DNA from 2 places in the Methylobacterium aquaticum genome. Region 2 is predicted to be linked to the other one. Evidence: predicted binding sites of a transcription regulator. Region 2 holds the regulator's gene; the other holds the start of a gene.
The links. Region 2 encodes PhoB, which activates phosphate uptake and scavenging genes when phosphate is short. Its sites were predicted from a motif close to TGTCATNNANCTGTCAT; they were not measured.

Region 1: a site for PhoB is predicted at 2,040-2,056, ahead of ugpB (sn-glycerol-3-phosphate ABC transporter substrate-binding protein UgpB). Genes of this name have one in related genera too.

Annotation. Positions count from the first base shown of each region.
Region 1 is NZ_CP043627.1:1,654,142-1,659,658, forward strand. Features, by position in the region: gene F1D61_RS07310 (hypothetical protein) at 1-91, opposite strand, end outside; gene F1D61_RS07315 (DUF6496 domain-containing protein) at 262-612, shown strand; gene F1D61_RS07320 (hypothetical protein) at 650-850, shown strand; gene F1D61_RS07325 (cold-shock protein) at 1,093-1,305, shown strand; gene F1D61_RS07330 (AsnC family transcriptional regulator) at 1,490-1,714, shown strand; gene ugpB (sn-glycerol-3-phosphate ABC transporter substrate-binding protein UgpB) at 2,101-3,420, shown strand; gene ugpA (sn-glycerol-3-phosphate ABC transporter permease UgpA) at 3,425-4,309, shown strand; gene F1D61_RS07345 (SURF1 family protein) at 4,634-5,356, opposite strand; gene cyoD (cytochrome o ubiquinol oxidase subunit IV) at 5,377-5,517, opposite strand, start outside.
Region 2 is NZ_CP043627.1:1,512,863-1,518,379, forward strand. Features, by position in the region: gene F1D61_RS06670 (propionyl-CoA synthetase) at 1-1,357, opposite strand, end outside; gene F1D61_RS06675 (acyl-CoA synthetase) at 1,514-3,145, shown strand; gene phoB (phosphate regulon transcriptional regulator PhoB) at 3,593-4,294, opposite strand; gene phoU (phosphate signaling complex protein PhoU) at 4,372-5,091, opposite strand; gene pstB (phosphate ABC transporter ATP-binding protein PstB) at 5,173-5,517, opposite strand, start outside.

The DNA.
Region 1 (5,517 bases), 140 kb from region 2:
TCGCATCCATGATGACCGCGGTGGCCTGGTCGTCCTTCTGGAACGAGAGTTGGATGTTGGAACCTTCGAGGGAAACCGAGATACCCGCCATGGAGCGTCCGACACTGTACGATGTCGTCGGTATATGGGAGCAATCCGCCGGACGCGACAGGGGAATTCCACGCAGGCCCGGGCTGCGCGACCCGAAACGCCTCAAGCCCGTCGACGTTGATCCCCCGTGAACGGGGCGCCCGGGCGCCCGCGAGCGAGAGGGACGACGCCATGGCCTCCCCCAAGTCCACCCACAGGACCACTCACAAGACCACGGACGCCCAGAAGGGCACGATCGCCCGGGTGATGCACGAGTTCAAGGAGGGCGAACTGGAGCGCAGCGACGGCGAGCCGGTGACCGACCGGCGCCAGGCCATCGCTATCGCGTTGCGCGAGGCCGGCGCCTCCAACCAGGAGAGCCCGTCCGAGAACCGGACGAATTTCCGCCGCACCCGCGCCAAGGAGCGCGACACGCGGTCCCATGCGACCCGCGCCGCCCTCTACGACGAGGCGAAGCGCCGCGACATCAAGGGCCGCTCGCGCATGAGCCGGGACGAACTGGAGCGGGCCCTCAACCGTTGAGCGGGCCCATCGACAGAGAATCCCGGAAGGAAGCCCCATGAGCTCGAAGCAGCCGAAGACCACGACGCCGACCGATGCCGACCTGAAGGGAAATCCCGGAATCGGTACCTCGAAGGGCATGACCGGCGGCGATCCCCAGGACCTCGCCGGCGCCAACACCGACGAGGGCGACGTGGCCAACGACACCACGCCCGAGGGCGGGATCGACCCCAACCAGCGCGGGCGCAGCCATCCCTGATCGCACCCCCTGACCGCATGCCGCGCAACGATCGGGACACCCTGCCTTGTTCCGGACAGAGTGAGATCCTAAATAGGGATCAGCGGCAACGGGCGGGTGGCTCCGGGCGATCGAGCCCCGCATGGGCTCCATGGGCCCCGCGAAGACGAGCCACCTCCCGAAATACTTGGCGCCGTCGCGCCGCGTTGCCCTCGCTGTCGAGGGTGGCCCGCTGCGACTTCTAACGAGACGAGGACGACCGCGTGAATACTGGTACTGTCAAGTGGTTCAACGACCAGAAGGGCTTCGGCTTCATCCAGCCGGATGATGGCGGCAAGGACGTTTTCGTCCACATCTCCGCGGTGGAGCGGGCTGGCCTGCGCGGCCTCGTCGAGGGCCAGAAGGTCTCCTACGAGCTGCAGGCCGACCGGCGCGACAGCTCGAAGATGTCGGCCGTGAACCTGCAGGTCGCCTAAGGGCGCCTCTCGGCCCGGGTTTACGTGATCTTAACGATAATCCCGTTAAGGTTACGGAACCTCGGCCGTACTGGAGCGTTATGAGTCCGCGGACTCGTCGCATGCTCCGCTGGCGGCCACATGGCCGCCTGCCACGCACAGTCGCTCCCCCGCGGAGCGCCGCAAAGATAGAAGAAAAGACATCATGTTGTTTGAATTTACCCGGCGCGACGGCGCGCCTTCCGCCTTCAATGGCTCTACCTTCCACGTCGACCAGATCAGCCGTTTCGGCGAGGGCAAGAACCCGATCGACGTGAGTCACCTGATCGACAAGAGCTACGGCTACCACTCCTCCCGCGAGCTGCGCTGGCACCTCGCCGAGCGCTTCGGCCTGACGCCGAACGCCGTGGCCGTGCGCGAAGCCCATTAAGGGTTAGCCGGTCGTCTCAAGACCGCCGTCACCGTACGAGGCGGGCCGCGCGCGAGCGCGGACCCGCCTTTGTCATGTCTGCGGCCGATGGCAGCCGGGAACCACGTTCCGCCCCGTGCGACGATGCATGACAGGATCGGCCACGCAGCGCCCCGGCCCGTCGCGCTCACGACCTCGTCATGAGGTGGTCGGGAGGACGGCTCCGGCGACGTCGCGGTCCTCGCGAACGCCCCTTGTCCCCCGGTCGCGGCTGTGCTTAGCCAGCTACTAACAAGCGCCCCGCCGCCGTAGGACGGTGCGGGCCGCGGTCACCCCCGGCGGGCCCTGTCGTCGGAGTGTCACGCGGGCCCCGCATGAGGGGCCGCACACGAGGAGACGACACCCCGATGGCCCCCACCACGACCATCCGCATCGCGCTCGCGGGCTTAGGCCTGGCGCTCGCCGCCACCCCGGCGCTCGCCGTCACCGAGCTGCAATGGTGGCACGCGATGACGGGCGCCAACAACGACGCCGTCAACCGCCTCGCCGACGAGTTCAACGCGAGCCAGGGCGACTACAAGGTCGTGCCGACCTACAAGGGCAATTACGGCGAGACGCTGAATGCCGGCATCGCCGCCTTCCGCGCCGGCACCGCACCGCACATCATGCAGGTGTTCGAGGTCGGCACCGCCACGATGATGTCGGCCAAGGGCGCGATCAAGCCGGTCTACCAGCTGATGAAGGATGCCGGCGAGCCGTTCGACCCGAACGCCTACCTGCCGGCGATCACCGGCTACTACTCGACGACCAAGGGCGAGATGCTCTCGTTCCCGTTCAACTCGTCGTCGATGGTGATGTGGGTCAACACCGACGCGCTGAAGTCGATCGGCCTCTCGGAGCCGCCGAAGACCTGGCCGGACCTGTTCGCCGCGGCCAAGAAGCTGACGCAGAACGGCTTCCCGAATTGCGGCTTCTCGACCACCTGGGTCACCTGGCTCAACATCGAGCAGCTCTCGGCCTGGCACAACGTCCCCGTCGCCACCAAGGCCAACGGCATGGACGGCCTCGACACCACGCTCGAGATCAACGGGCCGCTCCAGGTCAAGCACCTCGGCAACCTGGCCGAGGCGCAGAAGGACAAGACCTTCGATTACTCCGGCCGCTACGACAGCGGCTTCGGCCGCTTCACCGCCGGCGAATGCCCGATCATGTTCGGCTCGTCCGGCTCCTACGGCAACGTCAAGGGCGCGGCCAAGTTCGCCTGGGCCTCGGCGCCGATGCCCTACTATCCCGACATGCCGGGCGCGCCGCAGAACAGCATCATCGGCGGCGCCTCCTTGTGGGTGATGGGCGGCAAGAAGCCCGACGAGTACAAGGGCGTGGCGAAGTTCTTCGCCTTCCTGTCCGACACCGACCGGCAGGCCAAGCTCCACCAGACCACCGGCTACATGCCGATCACCAAGGCGGCCTACGAGAAGTCGAAGGCGGACGGCTTCTACGCCAAGAACCCGGCGCTCGAGACGCCGATCAAGGAGCTGACCAACAAGCCGCCGACCGAGAATTCCCGCGGCCTGCGTCTCGGCAACCTGCCGCAGATGCGCGACCTGTGGGCCGAGGAGATCGAGGCGACACTGGCCGGCAAGAAGACCGCCAAGCAGGCCCTCGACGAGGCGGCGACCCGCGGCAACGCGATGCTGCGCCAGTTCGAGAAGCAGGCCGGACGGTAATACCATGGGACCCGAACGCATCACCTTCGGAGGCCGGCTGCTGCCGGCGGCGCTGATCGCGCCGCAGCTCCTCATCGTCGGCCTGTTCTTCTACTGGCCGGCCGTGCAGGCGGTCTGGCAGTCGTTCCAGATGCAGGACGCGTTCGGGCTCTCGACGGAGTTCGTCTGGTTCGACAATTACCGGGCCCTGTTCGCGGACCCGGCCTATTACCAGGCCCTCGTCACCACGCTGGTCTTCGCCGCGGCGGTGGCGGGGCTGTCCTTGAGCTTCGCGCTGCTGCTCGCCGTGATGGCCGACCGGGAGATCCGGGGCTCCGGGATCTACCGCACCCTCTTGATCTGGCCCTATGCCGTGGCGCCCGCCGTGGCGGGCGTGCTGTTCGGCTTCCTGTTCCAGCCCGGCCTCGGGCTGATCGCCCGCGGCCTCAACGGGATCGGCATCCCGTGGAACCCGCTGCTCGACGGGAACCACGCCATGATCCTGGTGGTGATGGCGGCGGCCTGGAAGCAGGTCTCGTATAATTTCCTGTTCTTCCTCGCCGGCCTCCAGGCGATCCCCGGCAGCGTGATTGAGGCGGCGGCGATCGACGGCGCGGGTCCTGCGCGGCGGTTCTGGACCATCGTCTTCCCGCTGCTCTCGCCGACCACGTTCTTCCTGATGGTCGTCAACGTCGTCTACGCCTTCTGCGAGACGTTCGGCGTCATCGACGTGCTCACCCATGGCGGCCCGGGCCGGGCGACCCAGACCCTCGTCTACAAGGTCTACCAGGACGGCCGCATCGGCGCCGATCTCGGCGGCTCGGCGGCGCAGTCGGTGGTGCTGATGGCGATCGTGATCGGGCTGACGGCGATCCAGTTCCGGTATGTCGAGAAGCGGGTGGCGTATTGAGGGGGTGAAGGGGGGCCTCCAATTCACGCTCCCGAGCCGAAGCCCTGCCCGCATCGCACTCCCCCGACACCCCTCGAGCAGGTACACGGCAGGACCGTTCACGTGCGGCTCCCGGCTCTTCCCCACACGCGACCTCATCCTGAGGTGCGAACGAAGTGAGCCTCGAAGGAGGGCTCCAGGTCGCAGCGAGGCATCTGGAGCCCTCCTTCGAGGTCAGTCGATCTTTGATCGACTAACACCTCAGGATGAGGTCGCGGGTCGGAAAGAACTGGAGTTGAAGACAGCGCCGGCCTGTCTCGTGGGTCGTGAGATGAAAGCAATCTCTCACCCCATCCCCGGCTCCCGCAGCAGCCGGTACACGGCATAGCCCGACAACAGGGCGAGCCCGAACCAGGTCAGCGCATAGACCAAGTGGCTGTTGTGGAACGCCACCACGGTGAGCCCGCCCACCGGCCGGCCCGGCCCGTTGCCGGAGGCATCCGCGTCGATGAAGTAGGGCGCCACCGGGCCCAAGTTCCGCGCCGCCGCGATCGCCGCGACATCGCGCGAATACCAGCGGTCATGGGCCGGATCGTTGCTGCGCAGGAAGCCGCCGCCGGGCTCAGGCAGGCGCAGGAGGCCCGTCACCGTCACGCTCCCCTCCCCGGCCGAGCCCTGCCAGTCGGGAGGCACGAAGCCGCGATTGATCAGGATCGTGTCGCCGGATGCGGTGACGAGGGGCACGAGGAGCCAGGAGCCGGCGCCCTTCTCGGTCACCGCCATCGTGCGGATTGCCCGGTCGGGCAGGAAGCGGCCGGTCGCCGTGACGCGGCGATACTTGTCGGCCTCGCGAGAAATCCTGGGCCAGTCGGCCCGGTCGGGCGCCGGGACGGGGGCCGCGGCGAGCCGCGCCTCGACCCGGGCGATGAGGTCGAGCTTCCAGGCCCGGCGCTCGACCTGCCAGATGCCGAGGGCGAGGAACAGGACCGTCGCCAGGAGCGAGAGCCCGAGCAGGAGGAGGCGCTTGGGCCTTGAGGAGGACCGGGGCGCAACCGCCCCGGCCGGCATCGGACGATCGTCGGGCACCGTCACGGCATGGTGCGCATGTCGCCCGGCGACATCGGCATCATGTTGGCGTTGAGGTGGTACATCACCCAGAGCGAGCCCGAGAGCGCGATCACCACCAGCACGACGGTGAAGATCAGCGCCATCATGGTCCAGCCGCCTTC
Region 2 (5,517 bases):
ACCTGACGGCGATCGTCCCCATCGTGTCGGGGGGCACGGGCGTGCCGGATTCGTCGAGCACCTGCACGTCCCAGCCCGGCATCGGCACGGTCGGGCTGCCGTGCTTGACCGGGAGCGCGCCCAGGCCCACCGGGTTGGCGGCGATCGGCCAGCCGGTCTCGGTCTGCCACCAATGGTCGATCACCGGCACTCCGAGAATCCGCTCGGCCCACGCGACGGTGTCGGGGTCGGCCCGCTCGCCGGCGAGGAACAGGGTGCGGAAATGCGAGAGGTCGTGGCCCTGCATCAGCCGGGCCTCCGGGTCCTCCTTCTTCACCGCCCGGAGCGCCGTCGGCGCCGTGAACAGGGCGACCGCGCCGGTCTCGGCGATGACGCGCCAGAACGCGCCGGCATCCGGCGTGCCGACCGGCTTGCCCTCGTAGAGCACCGTGGTGCAGCCATGCAGCAGCGGCCCGTAGACGATGTAGGAATGGCCGACCACCCAGCCGACATCGGAGGCGCACCAATAGGTCTCGCCGGGGGCGACGCCGTAGAGGTTCGGCATCGACCAGGCGAGGGCGACGAGATAGCCGCCGGTGTCGCGCACCACGCCCTTCGGCTTGCCGGTGGTGCCGGACGTGTAGAGCACGTAGAGCGGATCGGTGGCGGCGACGGGGATGCAGGGCGCGCGGCGGCCGGCCGCCTTCGCCTCCGCCAGGACTTGCGCCCAGTCGCGGTCGCGCCCCGCCTCCATCGCGGCAACGCCTTGCGGCCGCTGGAGGATCAGGCAGGCGTCGGGCTTGTGCGACGAGAGCCGGCAGGCCTCGTCGAGGAGCGGCTTGTAGGCGACGACCCGACTCGGCTCGATGCCGCAGGAGGCGGCGAGCACCACCTTGGGCGCGGCATCCTCGATCCGGGCGGCGAGTTCCCGGGCGGCGAAGCCCCCGAACACCACCGAATGCACCGCACCGATGCGGGCGCAGGCCAGCATGCCGAACAGTGCCTCGGGCACCATCGGCATGTAGAGCACCACCCGGTCGCCGCGCCCGACGCCGAGATCCTGGAGCACGGCGGCGAGCGCCGCGACCTCGTCGAGAAGCTCGGCATAGGTGAACCGGCTCTTGGTGCCGGTGACGGGGGACTCGTACAGGATCGCCGCCTGCTCGCCCCGCCCTGCCGCGACGTGGCGGTCGACGGCGTTGTGGCAGGCATTGACCTCCGCGCCGGGAAACCAGCGGCCGTAGACCCCCGCCTCGGGGTCGAAGACGCGGGCGGCGGGTCTCACCCAGTCGATCGCCTCGGCGGCTCGCGCCCAGAAGGCCTCCGGGTCGCGCTGCCAGGCGGCGTAGGTTTCCGGGTAGCGGCTCGGGCTCGCCATGGCGTCTCCTCCTGCCGCTCGTCTCACGGGGCGGCCTCACCACCCAGATAGGATAGGCCCCGTCCCCGCCGGAAGTCGAACTTTCGTAAGGATGCCGGGCGGATTGATCGCCCGGCCGCGGCGGGTACTCTGGCGCCGCAGCGAGCAGGACGACCCATGACCGGCGCGACGATCTACGATACCGGCCTCGACCGGAACCCGGCCAACCACCAGCCGCTCACGCCGCTCACCTTCCTGGAGCGGGCGGCGACGGTGTTTCCCGACCATACGGCGGTGATCCACGGGACGCTGCGGCGCAGCTACCGCGACCTCTATGCCCGCTCCCGGCGCCTCGCCTCGGCCTTGAGCGCCCGCGGCATCGGGCGGGGCGACACGGTGGCGGTGATGCTCGCCAACACCCCGGCGATGATCGAGTGCCATTACGGGGTGCCGATGGCCGGCGCGGTGCTCAACACCCTCAACACCCGGCTGGATGCCGCGATCATCGCCTTCTGCCTCGACCACGGCGAGGCCAAGGTGGTGATCACCGACCGGGAATTCGCCCGCATCATGGGCCCGGCGCTGGCGCAGGCCGGGGTCAAGCCCCTGGTGATCGACTACGACGACCCGGAATACGACGGCCCGGGCGAACGCCTCGGCGCGATCGAGTACGAGGATCTTCTCGGCGAAGGCGACCCCGCTCATGCCTGGGCGATGCCGGGCGACGAGTGGGACGCGATCACCCTCAACTACACGTCGGGCACCACCGGCGACCCGAAGGGCGTGGTCTACCACCATCGCGGCGCCTCGCTGCTCGCCGTCGGCAACGTGGTGGCGGGCCATCTCGGCCGGCACCCGGTCTATCTGTGGACCCTGCCGATGTTCCACTGCAACGGCTGGTGCTTCCCCTGGACCCTGTCGGTGGTGGCCGGCACCCATGTCTGCCTGCGCCAGGTGCGGGCGAAAGCGATGTACGACGCCATCGCGGATCACGGCGTGACGCATCTGTGCGGCGCGCCGATCGTGATGTCGCTCCTGATCAACGCCCCGGAGGCCGAGCGGCGGGACTTGCCCAACCGCGTCTCGTTCCTCACCGCGGCGGCGCCGCCGCCGGAAGCGGTGCTCGCCGGCATGGCGGAGGCGGGGTTCGACGTGACCCACGTCTACGGGCTGACCGAGACCTACGGCCCGGCGGTGGTGAACGAGTGGCATGCCGACTGGAACGCCCTGGGCAAGGACGAGCAGGCCGCGCGCAAGGCGCGCCAGGGCGTACGCTACCCGCCGCTCGAGGCCCTCGACGTGCTCGATCCGGAGACGATGCAGCCGGTGCCCGCCGACGGCGAGACGCTCGGCGAGGTGATGTTCCGCGGCAACGTGGTGATGCGCGGCTACCTCAAGAACCCGGCGGCCACCGAGGCCGCGTTCAAGGGCGGCTGGTTCCATTCGGGCGATCTCGGGGTGAAGCACCCGGACGGCTACATCCAGCTCAAGGATCGCTCGAAGGACATCATCATCTCAGGGGGCGAGAACATCTCGTCGATCGAGGTCGAGGAGGCCCTGTTCAAGCACCCGGCGGTGGCCGCCGCCGCCGTGGTCGCCAAGCCCGACGAGAAATGGGGCGAGACGCCGTGCGCCTTCGTCGAATTGAAGGGTTCCGAGATGGTCTCGGCCGAGGAGCTGATCGGCTGGTGCCGCCAGTCGCTCGCCGGCTTCAAGGTGCCCAGGCACGTGGTCTTCACCGAACTGCCGAAGACCTCCACCGGCAAGGTGCAGAAATTCGTCCTGCGGGAGATGGCGAAGGCGTTGTGAGCGCTTGATCGGTTGGCTTTTCCGCAGGCCTCAAACCCACAGGGTCATTCCGGGGCCGCGACAGCGGAGCCCGTAATCCAGAAACTCGGATGGTGAAGGATAAGGCGGAACGCGACCCGCCATTGTCTGAGAGCCTGTTTGACTTGCGAAATTCGGCTGTAACGACCTTTTCCATCCCTCTCGCGACCTCATCCTGAGGTGCGACTGAAAGGAGCCTCGAAGGAGGGCTCCAGATGTCCTCGCGATCCCTGGAGCCCTCCTTCGAGGTCAGTCGATTTCAATCGACTGACACCTCAGGATGAGGTTGTGTGTGGGAGTAAATGCTTGAGTCAATCAAACAGGCTCTGAACCATCCGCGGTTCTGGATTCCGGGCTCCGCTATCGCGGCCCCGGAATGACGCGGAGGGTTTGAAATCCGTGGAGACCAGTCAGTCACCTGAAGGCCCGTCACGGCTCCAGCGCGAACATCTCGTCGAACGAATATCCGGAACCCCGCACGGTGCGGATCGGGTCGCTGTCGCGGCCGCGGTTGATCGCCTTGCGCAGGCGGCCGATATGCACGTCGACGGTGCGCTCGTCGATGTAGACGTCGTGGCCCCAGACGCCGTCGAGCAGCTGCTCGCGGGAGAAGACCCGGCCGGGGCTCTGCATCAGGAATTCGAGCAGCTTGAACTCGGTCGGGCCGAGATGCAGCTCGCGGCCGTCGCGGCGGACGCGGTGGCTGACCCGGTCGAGCTCGATGTCGCCGGCGACGAGCAGGTCGGCGACGTGGGCGGGCTTGGCCCGCCGCAGCAGCGCCCGCACCCGGGCCAGCAGTTCCGGCACCGAGAACGGCTTGACGATGTAGTCGTCGGCGCCGGTGGCGAGCCCCCGCACCCTGTCGCCCTCCTCGCCCCGCGCCGTCAGCATGATGACCGGCAGCCGCTCGGTCTCGCGGCGGGCGCGGATGCGCCGGCACAATTCGATGCCGGACAGGCCCGGCATCATCCAGTCCAGGATGACGAGGTCGGGGATCTGCTCGCGCAGGCGGATATCCGCCTCGTCGCCCCGGGCGACGGCGTCGACCTCGAAGCCCTCGGCCTCGAGGTTGTAGCGCAGGAGGAGGGTGAGGGCCTCCTCGTCCTCGACGATCAGGATGCGGGTACTCATCGGGGCACTTCGGGGGGCACTTCAGGCGGGGCCGAAGGCGCCCGCCGGGCCTTGAGGGCCCGGACGGGCGTCGATCCTCAGGCCGCGGGCGGGGTGTCGAGGGTGGCGAAGCTCGAATGGTCGTTCTTCGGACGCTCGGTCGACAGGGTTTCGCCGGTGGCGAGGTAGTGGATGGTCTCGGCGATGTTGGTGGTGTGGTCGCCGATGCGCTCGACGTTCTTGGCGCAGAACAGGAGATGCGTGCAGAACGTGATGTTGCGCGGATCCTCCATCATGTAGGTCAGGAGCTCGCGGAACAGCGAGGTGTAGAGCGCGTCGATGCCGCCGTCCCGGGCCCAGACGTCGAGGGCCGCGACGGTGTCCTGGGTGGCGTAGGCGTCGAGCACGTCCTTGAGCTGGCCCTGGACCAGCTCGTTCATGTGCTCCACGCCGACGACGATCTTCTGGAGCTGGACCTGGTCGGCGATGGCGACGACGCGCTTGGCGACGTTCTTGGCCAGATCGCCGATGCGCTCGAGGTCGCCGGAGACGCGGATCGCCGAGATCGTCTCGCGCAGGTCGATCGCCATCGGCTGGCGGCGGGCGATGAGGAGGATGGCCTTCTCCTCGATCTCGCGCTGCAGCCCGTCGAGGCGCTGGTCGGTGGCGATCACCGCCTGGGCGAGGGCGGAATCGCGGCGCAGGAGCGCCTGGCCGGAATCGGCCACCATCTTCTCGGCGATGCCGCCCATCTCGGCGATGCTGCGCCGCAGGTTCTGCAGCTCCTGATCGTAGGAGGTGACGATGTGGCTCGACATGGGAGACTCCCCGCGGAAGAGGTGGGGCCTACGACGTGCGCCGGTCCGGCAGCCGGACCGACGCAATGACGACTTTGGACCTCAGCCGAACCGGCCGGTGATGTAGTCCTGGGTCTGGCGCTTCGACGGGTTCATGAACAGCCGGTTGGTTGGCCCGAACTCGACCAGCTCGCCGAGATACATGAAGGCGGTGAACTGCGAGATGCGCGCCGCCTGCTGCATGTTGTGGGTGACGATGGCGATGGTGAACTCGGAGCGCAGCTGCTCGATCAGTTCCTCGATGCGGCCGGTCGAGATCGGGTCGAGGGCCGAGGTCGGCTCGTCGAACAGGATCACCTCCGGGCGCTGCGCCACCGTGCGGGCGATGCACAGGCGCTGCTGCTGGCCGCCCGACAGGCCCATGCCGGACTGCTTGAGCTTGTCCTT